Regions from separate parts of the Microbacterium sp. DT81.1 genome, predicted to be linked through region 2. Evidence: predicted binding sites of a transcription regulator. Region 2 holds the regulator's gene; the other holds the start of a gene.
The links. The regulator HspR, encoded in region 2, represses chaperone genes until heat shock. The targets are predictions, from matches to a motif close to AAGTTGAGTCNNNNNGACTCAACTT.
Positions count from the first base shown of each region.

Region 1 (3,298 bases), on a different contig from region 2:
TAGCCGACGTATCCCGGAGGCGCACCGACCAGCCGCGACACGGTGTGCCGCTCGCCGTACTCGCTCATGTCGAAGCGCAGCACGGCGGTCCCTGAGCCTGTCGAAGGGTCATCGGCGAACAGCGAGCTTGCGAGCGCCTTGGCGAGCTCCGTCTTGCCGACACCGGTAGGCCCCAGGAAGAGGAAGCTGCCGACCGGGCGGTTGGCTTCGCTCATGCCCGTGCGGTTGCGGCGCACGGCCTTCGCAACGGCCGTCACGGCGTCGTCCTGACCGATGACGCGGTCGTGCAGCTCCTGCTCGAGCACCGCGAGACGCTCCCGCTCACCCTCGGTGAGCCGGTTCACGGGGATGCCAGTGGCACGCGAGATGACCGCGGCGATCTGCGCCTCGTCGATCAGGGCGTCGGCCACGGCGCTCCTGGTGGCCGTGGCCTCCTCGAGCTTGCGCTGAACCGCCGCGATGTCATCGCGGATGCGCGAAGCCTCCTCGTAGTGCTCGGCGGAGACGGCGGCGTTCTTGTCGGCCTCGAGGCTCGCGAGCTGCTGCAGGAGGTCGTCGACATCCACTCGCACGCCGAGCCGCAGCCGCAGCCGCGCACCGGCCTGGTCGATCAGGTCGATGGCCTTGTCGGGCAGCACGCGGTCGGGGAGGTAGCGATCGGAGAGCTCGACCGCGGCGCGGAGAGCGTCGTCGGTGTACCCGACGCCGTGGTGCTCCTCGTACGCGGAGCGCAGGCCGTGCAGGATGCGCACGGCGTCCTCGATCGAGGGCTCCCCCACCCGGACGGGCTGGAAGCGGCGCTCCAAGGCGGGGTCCTTCTCCACGACGCGGTACTCCTTGAGCGTCGTCGCGCCGACCAGGTGCAGCTCGCCGCGAGCGAGGCGGGGCTTGAGGATGTTGCCGGCGTCCATGCCGCCATCACCCGCGCCACCGGCGCCCACGACCGTGTGCACCTCGTCGATGAACACGATCAGCTCACCGCGGTGGGCGGCGATCTCGTCCATGGTCTTCGTCAGGCGCTCCTCGAAGTCGCCGCGGTAGCGCGTGCCTGCCAGCATGCCCGGCAGGTTGAGCGAGACGACGCGCTTGTCGCGCAGCTGCTCGGGAACCGAGCCGTCGACGATCGCGCGGGCGAGGCCCTCCACGATCGCCGTCTTGCCGACGCCTGCCTCGCCGACGAGCACCGGGTTGTTCTTGGTGCGACGGCTGAGGATCTCGATCGTCTGCTCGATCTCGTCGGCGCGCCCGATCACCGGGTCGAGCCGGCCCTCACGGGCGAGCGCGGTGAGGTCGGTGCCGAACTGGTCGAGCATCGGAGTGTCGGATGCCGCGGCACCCTGCTGCGCGGGGGCGGGCGCGCCGGCCGAGCCGGCATCCGGCATCACGGACTCGCGCATCCCCTGCGTGAGCGACTCTGCGGTGACTCCGGCCCGAGCGAGCACCTGCCCCGCCGGGGCGTCCTGTCCTATCACCAGCGCGAAGAAGAGGTGCTCCGGGTCGACGTAGGTCGAGCCCGCGGCACGAGCGACCTGGTAGGCGTGGAACAGCGCGCGCTGGACGGACGGAGCGATCATCGCGGCGTCGACGGATGCAGGCGCGGTGCGAGCGGGCAGCCGGTCCTCGGCGGCGCGAGCAATCGCCTCGGGGTCCGCCCCGACCCTGGTCACGGCATCCCTGGCCGGCTCTTCCTCGACCATGACGCGCAGAACGTGCAGCGCGTCGAGCTCGCGCTGGCCGCGCTCCAGCGCGAAGCGCCCGGCATTCTGCAGGATGCCCTGCGTGCGCGCGCTGAGGAAGCGGCTGAGGTCGATCGAGCGTGACGCGCGCGCCTGCTCGCCCTGCAGATAGCGCGCGAGGAACTCGTCGAACGCGCTCGAGCCGTCGTTGTTTTCGCCGTTGTTGGGCGTGAAGTTGTCGGGCACAAAGCCTCCTGGATCAAACTTGAGTGCTGCTTGCTCAAGTTTTAACGCCAGAGAGGGAGCGGTATTCCCGGTACACGGGAATCGGGTTGCCGGACGATATTCGCCTCCGCCCGGCGGCCCGACGGTCAGCAGCACGACGAAGATCGCGGCCACCGCCACCGCGATGAGGACGGGCACCACCCACGGCCGTCGCGGCAGAGCGCCGGTGATTCTGCGCCTCCGATCTAGTCTGGATCCGTGCGGGAGTTCATCGGCGGTGTGGCAGCGCTGCTGCGAGGGTTCGCCTACTGGCGACGGCGACCAGGGCTGATGGCGCTCGGGCTCATCCCGGCAGCGATCGTGGCGATCGTGCTGGTGGCCGGGCTGGTTTCGTGGGGCTTCGCCCTCCCCGGAGTGACCGAGTCGATCACCCCGTTCGCGAACGGGTGGCCCGGGCTCTGGCGTGATGTCATCCGGACGGCGATCGGCACCGCGATGTTCGGTGCCGCGCTCGTGATGGTGGCCGTGACGTTCACCGCTCTGACCCTTCTCGTCGGGGAGCCCTTCTACGAGCGCATCTGGCGCGCAGTGGAACGGGATCTCGGCCAGACGGTCCCCGACGCGGACTACGGCTTCTGGCGCTCCGTCGGCGATGGGCTCTCACTGGTCGCGCGCGGCGCCGGAATCGCCGTCGTGGCGGGCCTGCTGGGGCTCGTGCCTGTCGTCGGCGGCGTGCTCGGCACGGTCTTCGGCGTCGCCTTCACCGGCTGGCTGCTGGCCGACGAGCTGTCGTCGCGGGCGCTGGCGGCGCGCGGACTCGACCGCGGGGCACGCGCCGCGCTGCGCCGCGGCAACCGCGCCCGTGTGCTGGGGTTCGGCGTTGCGACGCAGCTGTGCTTCCTCGTCCCGCTGGGCGCCGTCGCGACGATGCCTGCGGCGGTCGCGGGGTCGACCGGGCTCGCCAGGGAGCTGATCGAACGCCGTCCCGCCATCACTCCCCCTGCCGCCTGAGGGCCCCTTCGCGAGGGCTGCGGATGTCGGCGCCCGTCCGTAACGTGGACTGCACGGCAGCCCACCCCGGGTGCTCAATCGGGAAGGAACTCTCATGGACTGGAAGATCGAGCTCATCTTCGTGCCGGTGACCGATGTCGACCGCGCGAAGGACTTCTACGAGAAGATCGGCTTCCACGCCGACCACGATCAGGTGCCCTTCGAGGGCCTCCGCTTCGTGCAGATGACGCCCCCCGGCTCCGCGTGCTCCATCGCGTTCGGCTACGGCATGGGAAACGACCTCGAACCGGGGCGACAGAACACCATCCAGGTCGTCGTGCCCGACGCCGACGAGGCCCTGGAGCACCTGCGCTCGCTGGGTGTAGAGGCCCAGGGGGTCGACGAGC
Region 1 is NZ_JBNCMA010000003.1:8,419-11,716, reverse strand. It holds gene ACLQ2Q_RS08545 (ATP-dependent Clp protease ATP-binding subunit) at 1-1,922, opposite strand, end outside; gene ACLQ2Q_RS08540 (EI24 domain-containing protein) at 2,160-2,912, shown strand; gene ACLQ2Q_RS08535 (GNAT family N-acetyltransferase) at 3,007-3,298, shown strand, end outside.
Region 1: a site for HspR is predicted at 1,939-1,963, ahead of ACLQ2Q_RS08545 (ATP-dependent Clp protease ATP-binding subunit). Genes of this name have one in related genera too.

Region 2 (3,298 bases):
GCTCGGAGTGCGCTTCATCGTGCCCGCCATCGACGGTCCGGACTACGACCTCTCGGTGCTCGAGCCGCTGCTCGCCTGGCGCGACCGCCTGAACGGCTGACGCCCGCAAAGCGGGTCACTCCTTCGGCGGCACGTTCTCGGCGACCCACTGCCGAGCCACTCGCTTCGGCGCCTTCAGCAGCCACGCATCCGTGATGACCTCGCGCAGCTGTTCGGGCTCGACGGCGTCGAGGCGAACGAGCACGGCGGGGTAGCCCTCGAAGTGCGGGACCACGAAGAAGGCGTCCGGGAAGGATTCGGCGAGCGCACGCTGCACGTCGAGCCCATCGGTGCGCACGGCGACGACCTCGCCCTCCGGGATCGAACGCCCTTCGGCCGTGAGGTCATCCACGTCGCGCCGGCGCAGCGGTCGCTCCCACACGAACGCGCCGGACGGCACTCGCCACTGCGGTCCGCCGTTCTGCGTTCCGACCGATTCCTCCACGCCGGGCAGCGCGATCGCGATCGCACGCACATCTTCGAGGGTCGCCACGGCGTCATTCTGGTGGATGCGGTGGACACCGCGTAAGCCCCACGGCAGGAATGCGAGCGACGGGACCGCCCGGATACCCTCGGAGGATGACGCACACGACGGGACAGGACCTCGCAGCCGGCCTCGAGCCGATCACGCTCGGGGCATCGCCGCTGGGCAAGCGCCCCGAGATCGGCACGGAACTGGGCGATGCCCTGCTCACGGGCCGCCACCACCAGGTGGACACGTCGAACAACTACGCCGACGGCGCCAGCGAGCGCCTGCTCGGCGCCGCGATCGCCCGGCTCGGCGGCCTGCCGGCCGATCGCAGGATCTTCTCGAAGGTGGATCAGGATCCCGACACCGGCGTCTTCGACGCCGATCGCGTGCTGCGATCCTTCGAAGAGACGAAGGAGCGTCTAGGGCTGGACACGCTCCCGCTGCTGCACTTCCACGACCCGTACGGGCTGACCGTCGCCGAGGCAATGGCACCCGGAGGACCCGTCGAGGCGCTCGCGCGGCTGCGGGACGAGGGAACGGTCGGCGCCATCGGCATCGCCGCGGGCACGCGTGCCCTCATGGAGGAGTACGTCCGGACGGATGCCTTCGACGCGGTGCTGATCCACAATCGCTACACGCTCGTGGACCGGACGGCCGGCACCGTCTTCGACGAGGCGACCGAGCGGGGCATGGCCGTCTTCAACGCGGCCCCGTTCGGAGGCGGCATCCTCGCGGGCTCGCGGACGCGCGGCACGAAGTACGCCTACACCGAGCCGTCGCCGGAGTTCCTTGCGTTCCTCGAGCGGCTGCGGGCGCTGGCGGACGAGTCCGGCGTCGACCTCGCGGCCGCGGCTCTGCAGTTCGCGATGGCCGACCCGCGCGTCCACTCCGTCGTCGTGGGCGTCTCGAGCGTGGAGCGGCTGCGCGCCCTGGACGGCCTCGTCGACGCCGTCATCCCGGAGGAGTTCTGGGCGGCGTTCCACGCGCTCGGCACACCGCCGCCCTCGCCGGCTGACTGATCCGGGGTCCCCGCCCATCGCTGTGGGGGGGCTGGGACGACCGGTATGACGTCAGGAGTCGTTCGGTGCGTGTGGGCGCCAGAGCACGACATCCGTCTGCCGCCGCACCCGCTTGCCCGAGCGCAGCGTGATCACGTTGCCGCTCGTGCCGGCCGCGAAGACGCGCGCCCCGGGGCGATTCTCGAGCTCGGCACGCACCCGCTCCTCGAGCATCGCGACCTGCCGCTGAAGCCCCCGCACCCGTTCCTCCAGTTCGAGGATGCGGGCGATGCCCGGCAGGCTCATGCCCTCCGACGACAGCCGGGCCACCTCGCGCAGCTGCTGGATGTTGTGCATCGAGTAGCGGCGCGAGCGGCCCTGCGTGCGGCCGGGGACCACGAGCCCCAGCCGGTCGTACTGGCGCAGCGTCTGCGGATGCATGCCCGCCAGCTCGGCGGCGACGGCGATCGCGAAGAGCGGAGAGTCCTCGTCGACCTGTCGTTCATCGGTCATGCCCCTCACCTCTTCTCCGATCCACCCCGCGGCAACGGGGTCAGCCGCGGGCCTTCGCCATCAGGTCGGCGCGCGGGTTCTCCTTGGGCTCCAGCTCGTGGAACCGCTCGAGCGCCTCGCGCGCGGCGTCGTCCAGGTGCGTCGGCACGGCGACCTGCACGACGGCCAGCAGGTCTCCGGTCCCCTTCGGCGTCTGCACGCCCCGGCCCTTTACCCGCAGCACGCGACCCGAGGGCGTGCCGGGGGCCACACGCAGCTTCACCGGCTCTCCGCCGAGGGTCGGCACCTCGATGGTGGCACCGAGCGCCGCCTCGGTGAAGGTGACCGGCACGGTGACCCGCAGGTTCAGCCCGTCCCGCTCGAAGACCGGATGCTTGCGCACCGAGACCTGCACCACGATGTCTCCGTTCTCGCCGCCGTCGGGCGACGGGCGTCCGCGGCCGCGGAGCCGCACCTTCTGCCCGTCGGAGACACCGGCGGGGATCTTCACCTTGAACGGCTTGCCGTCTTCGCCCTGCAGCGTGATGGTCTCGCCTTTGGTCGCGGTGAGGAAGTCGATCGTGGTCCGGGCCGTCACGTCGGCCCCTCGCTGAGGACCGCCGAATCCGCGGTAGCCGCCGGACGGCTGCCCGAAGCGGCCGGAGCCGAACCCGCCGCCCCGCTGCTGGTTGAACATGCTGAAGATGTCGTCGAAGTCCTCGGTCGCCTGACCGCGGCCGCGGCCCTGGCCGAACATGCTGAAGACGTCCTCGAACCCACCCGGCTGGCCGCCCGCCGTGAAGCGGGCGCCGGAGCCCATCGCGCGGATCTGGTCGTACTCCTCGCGCTGCTCGGGGTCGTTCAGGACCGAGTACGCCTCGCTGATCTCCTTGAACTTCGCCTCGGCCTTCGCATCACCCTGATTCGAGTCGGGGTGATGAGTGCGCGCGAGCTTGCGGTAGGCCTTCTTGAGATCGGCCGCGCTGACATCCTTCGACACGCCGAGGATCTTGTAGAAGTCCTTGTCGAACCAGTCCTGACTTGCCATTGCCCTCCCAGCCCTCTCAGCTTGCCGAAGGGTCGGCCGGTGCCGCGACGACGACCTTGGCCGGCCGCAGCTCGACGTCGCCGAGCCGGTAGCCGACCTCGACCACCTCGAGCACGGTGGGCTCGACGGTGCCCGGGATGGGCTGCTGGAAGATCGCCTCGTGCCGCTGCGGGTCGAAGACCTCACCGGCCTCGCCGTACGAGGTGATCCCCAGGCGCTCGGCGAAGAGGCGCAGCTTCTCGGCGATCG
Region 2 is NZ_JBNCMA010000005.1:293,653-296,950, forward strand. It holds gene ACLQ2Q_RS15240 (LLM class F420-dependent oxidoreductase) at 1-100, shown strand, start outside; gene ACLQ2Q_RS15245 (MmcQ/YjbR family DNA-binding protein) at 116-532, opposite strand; gene ACLQ2Q_RS15250 (aldo/keto reductase) at 619-1,530, shown strand; gene ACLQ2Q_RS15255 (heat shock protein transcriptional repressor HspR) at 1,582-2,022, opposite strand; gene ACLQ2Q_RS15260 (DnaJ C-terminal domain-containing protein) at 2,063-3,049, opposite strand; gene ACLQ2Q_RS15265 (nucleotide exchange factor GrpE) at 3,066-3,298, opposite strand, start outside.